One region of the Mesorhizobium sp. MC2-1-1 genome, then DNA from elsewhere that is predicted to be linked to it. Evidence: predicted binding sites of a transcription regulator. Region 1 holds the regulator's gene; the other holds the start of a gene.

Region 1 (6,071 bases):
CTTCATCATCACCTTCATCATCCTCGCCATCGCGCGCTACATGCTGTTGCGCATCGATAGCCGCACGGGAGCCTGACCGATGTCGGTAGCTATGTCGCTTCATCAGAGACGCAAGCGCAAGAACGCCGTGATGATGGCGCTCTGCGTCATTGCCGCCGGCATCGGCCTTGCCTGGCTGGCGCTGATCCTCGGCGCGCTGATCTACAAGGGCGTTTCCGGCATCTCACCCTCGGTCTTCACCGAGATGACGCCGCCGCCCGGCGACGCCGGCGGCCTGCTCAACGCCATCTACGGCAGCATCGTGATGACCGTCATCGGCATCGTCGTCGGCACGCCGATCGGCGTTCTGGCCGGCACTTACATGGCCGAGTATGGTCGCTTCTCGAAACTCACCACGGTGGTGCGTTTCATCAACGACATCCTGTTGTCGGCGCCCTCGATCATCATCGGCCTGTTCGTCTATGAACTGATGGTCCGGCCGATGGGGCACTTCTCGGCGATCGCCGGCGCCGTCGCATTGTCCATCCTGGTGATCCCCGTCGTGGTGCGCACCACCGAGGACATGCTCAACCTCGTGCCCAACGCGCTGCGCGAGGCGGGGACCGCCATCGGCGCGCCGCGCTGGGTGGTGATCCGTTCCGTCGCCTATCGCGCGGCCTTGTCCGGTATCGTCACCGGCATATTGCTGGCGATCGCTCGCATCTCCGGCGAGACGGCGCCGCTTCTCTTCACCGCGCTCAACAACCAGTTCTGGTCGAGCAATCTCAATGCCCCGATGGCCAGCCTGCCGGTTACCATCTTCCAGTTCGCTCTCAGCCCTTACGAGGAATGGCAGCAACTGGCCTGGACGGGCGCACTCATAATAACCCTGACGGTTCTCGGGTTGAGCGTCATCGCCCGCAGCCTGACCGGACGCAGAGAGGACAGATGAAACCGATGTTGTCCACCGACCTGAATACACCCGACACGATCGTCGAGAAGGCCAAGATCGAGGTCAAGAACCTCAACTTCTACTATGGCCAGTCGAAGGCGCTGAAGGACATAAACCTGTCCCTGCCCGAGCGCAGCGTGACCGCCTTCATCGGCCCGTCGGGCTGCGGGAAGTCGACGCTGCTGCGCGTGCTGAACCGCATCTACGAGCTCTATCCGAAACAGACCGCCGAGGGCCAGGTGCTGCTCGACGGCAAGAACATCCTCGACCGCTCGCAGGACCTGAATCTGCTGCGCACGAAGATCGGCATGGTGTTCCAGAAGCCGACGCCGTTCCCGATGTCGATCTACGAGAACATCGCCTTCGGCGTCAGGCTCTACGAGAAGATCAGCAAGGCCGAGATGGACAATCGCGTCGAACAGGCGCTGAAGCGCGCCGCGCTCTGGACCGAGGTAAAGGACAAGCTCAACGCCAGCGGCCTCAGCCTCTCCGGCGGCCAGCAGCAGCGCCTGTGCATCGCCCGCACCGTCGCGGTGAAGCCCGAGGTGATCCTGCTTGACGAGCCGGCCTCGGCGCTGGATCCGCTGTCGACGGCCAAGATCGAAGAGCTGATCGACGAATTGCAGGCCGATTACACGATCGTCATCGTCACCCACAACATGCAGCAGGCGGCGCGCGTGTCGCGGCAGACGGCGTTCATGTATCTCGGCGAACTGGTCGAGTTCGACCGGACCGAGAAGATCTTCACCTCGCCCCGCGAGAAGCGCACGCAGGACTACATCACCGGCCGCTTCGGCTGAGTTCATACGAGGACAACATCATGGCCGAACATACCGTCGCCTCCTTCGACGAGGATCTGAGGCAGATCAGCCGGCTCATCAACGACATGGGCGATCTCGCCGGCTCCATGGTCGGCGGCTCGACCCGGGCGCTGCTCGAAAGCGACAATGCGCTGGCGCAGCGCGTCGTCTCCGACGACGCCATCATGGACGCGCGCCAGCGCGAGCTCGACGACCGCGCCATCACACTGATCGCCAAGCGGCAGCCGATGGCGGACGACCTGCGCAACGTGGTCGGCTCGATCCGCATGGCGGGCGACCTCGAGCGCATCGGCGATCTTGCCAAGAACATCGCCAAGCGCGTCGGCTCGGTCGGCGTCGCCGCCGCGCCGCGCGATCTCACGCATTCTATCGATTCCATGGCGCAGATGGTGCTGATCCAGGTCCAGGGCGTGATCCAGGAATACATGGTCGGCGATGCCTCGGCGCTCGCCAAGCTGCGCAACGACGATGAACGCATCGACGTCAAATACACCTCGGTCTTCCGCGAGCTCTTGACCTACATGATGGAAGACCCGCGCAACATCACCGCTTGCACGCATCTTCTGTTCTGCGCCAAGAATCTCGAGCGTATCGGCGACCATGTGACCAACATCGCCGAGAACGCCTATTATGTGCTGACCGGCACGCAATTGCCCGCGAACCGTCCGAAGCAGGACGAGACGGCAATGTCGGCGCCGGCTGTCTGACGGAAAAGGTTACCCCGATGATCGCGCCACGAATCATGGTGGTGGAAGACGAGGAGCCGCTGGGGGTGCTGCTCCGCTACAATCTCGAATCCGAGGGCTACCAGGTGGAAGTGGTCACCCGCGGCGACGAGGCCGAAATCCGCCTTCAGGAAAACGTTCCCGACCTGCTCGTGCTCGACTGGATGGTGCCGGCCGTTTCCGGCATCGAGCTTTGCCGGCGTCTCAGGATGCGGCCCGAGACCGAGCGGCTGCCGATCATCATGCTGACGGCTCGCGGCGAGGAAAGCGACCGCGTGCGCGGCCTGTCCACCGGCGCCGACGACTATCTGGTCAAGCCGTTCTCGACGCCGGAGTTCATGGCGCGCGTCAAGGCATTGCTGCGCCGCGCCAAGCCGGAGGTGCTGTCCAGCGTGCTCAAGGTCGGCGACATCGTGCTCGACCGTGAATCGCACCGCGTTTACCGCAAGAAGAGCGAGATCAGGCTCGGCCCGACCGAGTTCCGCCTGCTCGAATTCATGATGCGCCATCCCGGCCGCGTGTTCTCGCGCAGCCAGCTGCTCGACAATGTCTGGGGCGAGACGATCTATATCGACGAGCGCACTGTGGACGTCCATGTCGGGCGCCTGCGCAAGGCCGTCAACAATGGCCGCATGCCGGATGTCATCCGCACCATCCGTGGGGCGGGCTACGCGATCCGGGAGGACTAGGGATACGTATCTCGGCGCTTGCACTCGCCACTATGCAACGTGCTTGCCCGCTCTCGCCTGGACGCCCGGCGCGAAAATCTCCTGGTCGACGAAGGTCAGAGCGCGCATGGCGCAGCCTTCGCGGATCAGTGGCAGTTCGTTCGGCTCGGTGTCGAAGGAGATCGATTTCGAGTGCTGGCCGCCGGCGGTCTGGGCGATCGCCTCCCTCAGCGCCGGCTCGATCAGGTCGAAGGCGGCCGCGCTGACGCCGACCATCGCGACGGGCGCCGGGTCGATGAGGGCGAACAGGCTGCCAAGACCGAAGCCAAGCGCCTCGCCTGCGCGGCGATAGGCCTCGCGCTCCAAGCCGTTCTCCTGCCGGGCCTTTGCCGCCAGCGCCCGCATGTCGGCGTCGCCGACGTCGGTCGGCGTTGCATCCTCGCTTATTCCCATGGCGCTGCGCCAGATCGCATAATTGCCGGCATAGGCCTCGACGCAGCCGCGGCGGCCGCAGCGGCAAAGCGCCCCGCCCGGCCGGTGGATCATGTGGCCGAACTCGCCGCCGGAGGAATGCGTGCCCATGAAAAGCTCGCCCTTCAGCACCAGGCCCATGCCGATACCGTGTGAGAGCAGGATCGCGATGAAATTGTCGCGATAGCGCTCGGGATCGCGCCATTGGAGCGCCACCGCCATCATGTTGCAATCGTTTTCCATCGTGGCCGGGATGCCGAACTCCGCCTCCAGTATGTCGGCGAAGGGAATGTCCGTCAGTGGCGTGATCGGCGACCACAGCATGGCGCGCGCTTGGGAATCGGCGATGCCCTGAATGCCCATGGCAATGCGGGCGACGCTGCCGACATCGAGGTCGGAATCCTCCAGCCGGCGCCTGACGATGGCGACGCATTCGCCGATCAGTTCGTCGCGCGGCAATGTCAGCGTGTCGAGTCGGCGCTGCTCCTCGGCGATGACCTGGCCGGCATAGTCGATGACGGCGACGGAGAGGAAGTTGAGCGACAGCACCACCGTCAGCACCGCGGCGGCTTCGGGGTTGAGCGCGAGACCGATCTGCGGCCGACCGCGTCGCAAAGCCGTCGGCTCGCTGGCCTTGCTTTCCGCGAGAATGCCCTCCTGGATCAGATCGGCGGAGATCGCCGAAATGGTCGAGTGGCTGAGCCCGGTGGTGGCGGCAATCTCCGTGCGGGACGGCTGGCCGGCGCGACGCACGGCCGCAATCACCATGGCGCGATTGCGCCGGCGCAAGTCGTCGTGGCGGATTCCGACCGACATCTCTCGCACGTCCTCCCGGGTCGTCGCGGCCTTGTGATGATGCCTTGGCCTGTCGCCGACACGCTATGGATAGTGGCAGAAGCCAAAGCCCATGTCATTATTTATTGCGAATGTCGAAAAAATCCCGGGACACATCAAAAGCCATCAGAATCCCGGTTGACAGGGCCGTTTTGCTGCACCACTATTTTTTTGAGGCTCGAAAAAAAGCCTCTTTGCCGGTCTTCGGACCAGTCTGGGTCGCGCCGCCGAGGGCGCAGGGAGGATATCATGAAGAAATTCGCAGCCGCCATCCTGGCGGGCGTTGCCATGTCGCTGACGCTGGCGTCGGTCGCCGAGGCGAAGGGCAAGGTGATCGGCGTCTCGTGGTCGAATTTCCAGGAAGAGCGCTGGAAGACCGACGAAGCGGCGATGAAGGCTGCCATCGAGGCCGCCGGCGACAAGTATATTTCGGCCGATGCGCAGTCCAACCCGGGCAAGCAGCTGACCGACGTCGAAAGCCTGATCTCGCAAGGCGCCAACGCGCTGATCATCCTGGCGCAGGACGCCTCGGCTATCGGGCCGGCTGTGCAGAAGGCCCTGGACGAAGGCATTCCGGTCGTTGGCTATGACCGCCTGATCGAGAACAAGGACGTGTTCTACCTGACCTTCGACAACAAGGAAGTCGGCCGCATGCAGGCCCGCGAGGTGTTCAAGGTGAAGCCGGAAGGCAATTACGTCTTCATCAAGGGCTCTGGCGCCGATCCGAACGCGGATTTCCTGTTCTCCGGCTCGATGGAAGTGCTGAAGGAAGCCATCGACAGCGGCAAGATCAAGAATGTCGGTGAGGCCTATACCGACGGCTGGCTGCCCGCCAACGCGCAGAAGAACATGGAGCAGTTCCTGACCGCCAACGACAACAAGGTCGACGCGGTCGTGGCAGCCAATGACGGCACCGCCGGCGGCGTCGTCGCTGCGCTGACGGCGCAAGGGCTGGCGGGCACGGTCCCGGTCTCCGGCCAGGACGGCGACCACGCGGCGCTTAACCGCATCGCGCTCGGCACGCAGACCGTGTCGGTGTGGAAGGATGCGCGCGAGCTCGGCAAGAACGCCGCCGAGATCGCATCGCAGCTCGCCGACGGCAAGAAGATGGGCGACATCGCCGGGGCCAAGGACTTCACGACGCCGGGCGGCAACACGGTCAAGTCGCTGTTCCTGACCCCGATCGCGATCACCAAGGACAATCTGAACGTCGTCATCGACGCCGGCTGGATCAAGAAGGATGAGGTCTGCGCGGGCGTTGCCGCCGGCAGCGTCAAGGTCTGCAACTGACGCTCTGCCGACTTTCGATCAAAATCCATGCGCCGCGGGCAGGAGCGGTTCAATGAACCGCTCCTGTTCCTTGTCTCCGCGATCCCGGACGGAAAACCGCTACGCATTTTTCCCGGGATTGCTTCAAGCCCGAGGCGTTCTCTCAAAAGATTTGTGTTTCCGCCCTTGGCGGATAGCTTCTAGGCTTGGTTCCGGCATCCGCGCCAGACGACAAGCCGGCGGGAGGAAATCATGACCGACACGACGTCTACCCCCCAGGCGGATACCGCGCGTGCATCGGAACTAAACGCCGTCGCCAGATTCCTGAAGGCGACCGAACTCGACACCCGCA
Region 2 (6,071 bases), 1.4 Mb from region 1:
TCGATGCCGCGCGTTTCCGGCTCGGTGCCGGCCTCGACCGCCTGCATGAAATCCTGGATGATGCCGAGATGACCGTCGATGCGATCGGCGGGATCGAGCGGCGGCACTTCGATCGGTTGGGTCTTGTCGATGATGCCGTCGCGGCCTGACGCGACCACTTCGGCCTTCAAATCATCATAGCCGTCCCAGATCAGGCTGCCCCGTTCAGCGACGATGCGCCAAGCGCTTTCCCAGCTCGTGCGAAAACCGTCGGCGCACCAGGATCCGGCATAGGTGAAAACCTTGCCGCCACCGAAATCGAAGACGGCGCTTGCCGACGAGCCCTGCCGGTACCAGGAATTGGCCGGCTCCCACTCCTGGCAATAGACGCTCGCCGGTTCGCCCGCGACCATATAGCGGGCCGCATCGAAGGTGTGGATCGCCATGTCGAGCAGCAGCACATGCTCCATCTCCTCGCGAAAGCCGCCGAAATGCGGGGCGACGAAGAAGTCGGCATGGATGCTGGTCGGCGCGCCGATCGCGCCGGAGTCGAGGAAACGCCGGATGCGCCGGACATTGGCGACATAGCGGCGGTTCTGGACCACGGCATGGATGCGACCGGCTCGCCGCGCCGCCGCGATGATGGCGTGTGCGTTTTCGGGACTGTCGGCCAGCGGCTTTTCGGTGAGCAAATGGCAATTATGGGCGAAGGCCGAAAGCGCGACCTCGCGGCGCGCTGCCGGAACCACGACGTCGAACACGGCATCCGGCTTGGTCTGATCAAGGACGGCATCGAGGCTGGTGCCAATGACAGCGTTGGTGAGCTCGTATTCGCGCGCCCGCCCCTGCGCCCGTTCGGCATCGAGATCGACAAGGCCGACAACGGCAAGCCCATCGGCCCGCCTTGCGGCATCGAGCCAGTGCTTGCTCATCGCTCCGCACCCGACCAGGACGACCTTCATCATCCAGCGCTCCTCCTCCGCCCGGTCCCTCCAGACCGGTGATCACGGCATTCACGGCAGGACCGTAAACGTTTTTCCGTAAACGTTTACGAGAACACACCCGATGGCGTAGAATGTCAACCGGCTGTCTCTCAAAAATCTTCCGGATGCCTTGGCCCGGGCGGCGGCCAATGCTAGCCAAGGCAAGGGAGAGTGGCTCTTGGCGTCCAGCATTCACGACCTTGCGCGTCATCTGAACATTTCAATCGGCACCGTGTCCCGGGCGCTGAACGGCCGCGCCGATGTCAACGCCGATACACGCCAGCGCGTGCTGGAAGCGGCCAGGGAATTGAACTATTCGCCAAACCAGTCCGGCCGCAGTCTGAGGCAAGGCGCCACCCGTTCGATCGCCTTCATGCTGCAGCCGCATCCCGGCGACCAGCAATATGGCGAGCCCTTCTTCATCCCGTTCCTCATCGGGCTGCAGGCGAAGCTTGCCGAGCATGACCTCGATCTTATGGTCGTCATGGGTGAGCCCGGCCAATATCAGCAGGAGCGGTTGCGCCGCGTGGTCGAGACGCGCCGGGCCGACGCGGTCGTGTTGGCCAATACACGGCGTGAAGACGATCGGATCGACTATCTCAGCAAGGCCGGCTTCCCCTTCGCAACGCTTGGCCGAAGTCGGTCCGGCGGCGACACCTATCCTTCGCTCGACATCGATTTCGAGCGGGCGGGCGATGAAGCCGTCGAGCGGCTGGTCGCGCGCGGCCACCGCCGCATTGCTGCCATCCGCCCTTCGCTTGATCTCAACTTCGGCTACCTGTTCCTCGACGGCTACCGCAAGGCGCTGAAGCGGCATGGCATCGAGGTCGACCCCGGCTTGGTCGCCGACGGGTTCATCAACGAGACCGGCGGATACCAGGTGACGCCGCAAGTCATGCGCTCCAGGGACCCGCCGACGGCGATCATCTTCAACAATGACGCGATGGCGCTTGGCGGCTGCAAGGCGCTTGCCGAGATGGGAATCAAGCCTGGCCATGACATGGCGGTGATCGTCATCGTAGACACGCCGCTCTGTCGCTACTTCTCGCCGACATTGACCGCCTTCCGTCCGGCACTGGAGCCCATGGGTCGGCGGCTGGCCGAGATGCTTCTGGCCGCGCTGCCTGCTTTCGCTGGCCCGGAAGGGCCGCGCATCATCCGAGAGGTCTGGCCGCTGGAGCTGATCGCAAGAGAGAGCGATTGAGCGGAAGCCTCTCCCTTCTCCCCTTCGTATGGGTGAAGGGCGTCCCCTCCTGTCACGCAACCATCACGTTGGCGTCCTAGACCGCTCGACGGAAAGCGGCTTGCGGCATCTTCGATCCTGCGCCCTTTCAGCCATTGGCCGCCATGCTCGTCACGAAGGGATATTCATGAAGCATCTCAACCGAACCGTCGCGCTCGGCGCGGCACTGGTCCTGCTCACGCTCCCCCCGGCGCTCGCGGATGGCGTCGCCTATGTCAACAAGGGGCTGGTCGGCGTCGGCCGCATCCCGGCCAGCCAGAAAGACAAGTTCGGCGAGACTTTCGGTTCGGGTTCCGGCATGTCGATCGACACCAAGGGCTGGGCGCGCGACGGCGCTGGCTACAAGGGCTCGCTCTGGTTGCTGCCGGATCGCGGCTACAATGTCGTCGGCACCACCGACTACCGTCCGCGCCTGAACACGATCTCGATCGAGCTGACCCCGACCGCTCCAGGTGCCGCGCCCGCCTCGGGGAAGGAACAGACCGGCGTCAAGGCGACGCTCGCCGACACCATGCTCCTGACCGACGACAAGGGCACCGACGCCACCGGCCTCGATCCGTTGAACGGCGTGCGCCAAGCCGCAGGCGATATGCCGATCCTGCCCCAGGCCGACAACGGCAAGCTGGCGCTGGACGACGAAGCGATCGTGCGCCTGCCGGACGGCACCATGTTCATTTCCGACGAATACGGCCCCAACATCTATCGCTTCTCGGCCGAAGGCCGCCTGATGTCGGCGACGCAGCCGCCTGCGGCCCTGGTGCCGACGCGCCACGGCAAGCCGAACTTCGCTTCCGACAATCCCGGTCCCGGCGCCGCCGAGCCCGACCCGAAAGATCCGGAGACCGGCCGCCAGAACAACCAGGGCCTCGAAGGCATGTCGATGACCCCTGACGGCAGGTTCCTGATCGCCGTGCTGCAGTCGGCCACCCGCCAGGATGGCGGCGATTCCGCCGCGACGCGCCAGAACACCCGCGCGTTGGTCTATGACGCCTCCGACCTCGCCCATTTGAAACTGGCGCACGAATATGTCGTGCCGCTGCCGGTCTTCAAGGACGCCAAGGGCAAGACCAAGGTCGCCGCGCAGAGCGAGATCGTCGCGCTCTCCGACAAGAGCTTCCTGATGCTGGCGCGCGACTCGGGCAACGGCCAGGGTCTCAAGGGCGACGAGTCGCTCTATCGCAAGATCGAGATCGTCGATCTCTCCGCCGCCACCGATATCGCCAATGGCCCGTTCGACGCCGCCGACAAGCCGGTCGCGCCGAAGGGCGTGCTTGACCCGTCGGTCACGCCTGCCAAGCTCACCGCCTTCATCGACATCAATGACAAGAGCGAGCTCGGCCGCTTCGGCCTGCACAATGGCGCGCCGAACGACAAGGACAACCTGTCGGAGAAGTGGGAGGCGATGTCGCTGGTCTCCGTGCTCGATCCGAAACTGCCCGACGATTATTTCCTGTTCGTCGCCAACGACAACGACTTCCTCACCCAGGACGGCTTCCAGGTCGGCGCGCCCTACAAGGCCGAGGATGGCGCCGACGTCGACACCACCTTCCTGGTCTATCAGGTCACGCTGCCCGGCCTTTCCAGCAACACACAGTAAGTCAGCTGGTCATCTGGCCCAGCCCGGAAGGGATGCATGAGCGTCAGGCCTGCGATAGCATCGCGGGCCTGATTCATTTTCGGGACGTGCCATGGATGACAAGACGAGCGGCCGCCAGCGTGTCGGCGACCTGACCAGCGGCCCGATCCCGCGAACGCTGCTTTTGTTCGCGCTGCCGGTGCTGGGCTCCAACGTGCTGCAATCGCTCAACGGATCGATCAATTCCGTCTGGGTCGGCCGTTTCCTCGGCGAGGCTGCGCTGACCGCCACCTCCAACGCCAATCTCGTGCTGTTTCTCATACTAGGCACCGTATTCGGCGTCGGCATGGCGGCAACCATCCTGGTCGCGCAGTCGGTTGGTGCCCGCGACCTGCCGAAGGCGCGAAGCATCGTCGGCACCAGCGCAACCTTCTTCTTCCTGGTCTCGGTGGTGTTCGCCGTCTGCGGCTGGGTCTGGGTCGACGCCATCCTCAACGGGCTCGGCACGCCGGCGGACGCCTTGCCGCTGGCGCGCGCCTATCTGCGCATCATCTTCGTCGCCGTGCCGATGATGAACCTTCTGTCCTTCGTCATGACCGTGCTGCGCGGCGCCGGCGATTCGCGAACGCCGTTTATCTTCATGGCGCTGGCGGTCGTTCTTGACGTCGTGCTCAACCCGCTGTTGATCCGCGGCATCGGTCCCTTCCCCGAGCTTGGCATCGCCGGCTCGGCAATGTCGACGCTTGTCGGCCAGACCGTCAGCGTGATCGCCATCCTGATCGTGCTCTATGTCCGCAAACATCCGCTCAGGCTGGCGGGCGCCGACCTCGCCCTTCTCAAGCCGGACCCGGCGCTGCTGCGTATCGTCGTCTTCAAGGGCGTACCAATGGGTCTGCAGATGATCGTCATCTCCGCCGCCGCGCTGACGGTGATGGGCATCGTCAATTCCTACGGATCGCAGGTCGCGGCCGCTTATGGCATCGCCGCGCAGCTCTGGACCTATATCCAGATGCCGGCTCTCGCGATCGGCGCCGCGGTCTCCTCGATGGCGGCGCAGAATGTAGGTGCCGGCCGCTGGGACCGCATCGGCAAGGTCGCAGCCTCTGGCGTTGGCTTCAACCTGGTGCTGACGGGCTCCCTGGTGGCGCTGCTTTTCGTCTTCGACCGCGCGGTGCTCAGCCTTTTCCTCATCGGCGACAGTACCGCGATCGACATCGCCGCCCACATCAACAAGGTCGCGTCCTGGTCGTTCATCCTGTTCGGCATCACCATCGTCCTGTTCGCGACTGTACGCGCCACCGGCGCCGTGATGCCGCCGCTGATCATCCTGGTCATCTCGGTGCTGATCATCCGCACCGGCTTTGCCTACTCCATGCGCAGCGTCATCGGCCAGGAGGCGCTGTGGTGGAGCTTCCCTGCCGGCTCGATCGCGTCGCTTCTGCTGGCCGCCGCCTACTATCGCTTCGGCCGTTGGCGCACGATGCACATGATCGAGGGCAGGCCGGCCGTCGGCGAGCCACCGGACACGGGCCTCGGCGTGCCACGCCAGCGCGCGCGTCTGGCTCCCGAGACGCCGGACGGCTGAGCGGCCGCGTCGGCCGGCAGCTAGGACATGACCCCGAAAGTGGGAACCGGTTTTCGGAAAATATCATGCTCCAACAGGAGTTAGGTCAGGGTCACGATACTCAACGAAACGCCGTCCTGGTCTAGCGTGCGTATTTGGCGCCGAACCCCAGCGCCACCAGCGAAAACACTGTGATCATGACGGCAAAGGCGAGGCTCGCCATCGTCGCATTCGTCACGGTCGTCAGGATGCCGATGCCGATCACCGGCAGCGCGTTGCCGCAGAAGCAGCAGATGAAGAAGGCCGACACGACCTCGGCGCGGCGATCTGCCGGCGCGGTCTGGTTCACCACTTGCAGGCCGCCGCGATAGCCGAGCGCCGCCACCACGCCGCAGGCCGCTGTCGCGGCTATCATGAGCGTCATAGACGCGTAGACCTGCGCTGCCACGATCAGCGCCACAGTCGGGACCATCAGCACCAGCGCCGAAAGCATGGTGGAGCGGCTGGAGAGCCACGTGGTGCCGACAATGGTGATGGCCGCCACGCTCGACAGCTCGAAGAATAGCCCGCCGGCTTCGGCATGATTGGTCACATGCAGTTGCTGCGCCAGGATGCTCGGCGCCAGCGCCGCATAGAAACCGACCAGCGCCATGGCGCCGAAGCCGGTCACGGCCGGCGCGACGAATTGCGCGCGGATATCGTCCGGTACCGATAGCCGCGGCCGCA

Evidence for each region. Region 1 encodes PhoB, which activates phosphate uptake and scavenging genes when phosphate is short. Its sites were predicted from a motif close to TGTCATNNANCTGTCAT; they were not measured.
Region 2: the regulator PhoB is predicted to act here: its motif matches at 2,217-2,233, upstream of ACR64R_RS13010 (esterase-like activity of phytase family protein).

Annotation. Positions count from the first base shown of each region.
Region 1 covers NZ_CP195205.1:3,963,089-3,969,159, reverse strand. Annotated here, with positions in the region: gene pstC (phosphate ABC transporter permease subunit PstC) at 1-76, shown strand, start outside; gene pstA (phosphate ABC transporter permease PstA) at 80-931, shown strand; gene pstB (phosphate ABC transporter ATP-binding protein PstB) at 928-1,731, shown strand; gene phoU (phosphate signaling complex protein PhoU) at 1,752-2,459, shown strand; gene phoB (phosphate regulon transcriptional regulator PhoB) at 2,477-3,166, shown strand; gene ACR64R_RS19615 (ROK family protein) at 3,197-4,432, opposite strand; gene xylF (D-xylose ABC transporter substrate-binding protein) at 4,700-5,740, shown strand; gene ACR64R_RS19605 (sugar ABC transporter permease) at 5,972-6,071, shown strand, end outside.
Region 2 covers NZ_CP195205.1:2,586,314-2,592,384, forward strand. Annotated here, with positions in the region: gene ACR64R_RS13000 (Gfo/Idh/MocA family protein) at 1-944, opposite strand, end outside; gene ACR64R_RS13005 (LacI family DNA-binding transcriptional regulator) at 1,141-2,166, shown strand; gene ACR64R_RS13010 (esterase-like activity of phytase family protein) at 2,333-3,802, shown strand; gene ACR64R_RS13015 (MATE family efflux transporter) at 3,894-5,366, shown strand; gene ACR64R_RS13020 (MFS transporter) at 5,488-6,071, opposite strand, start outside.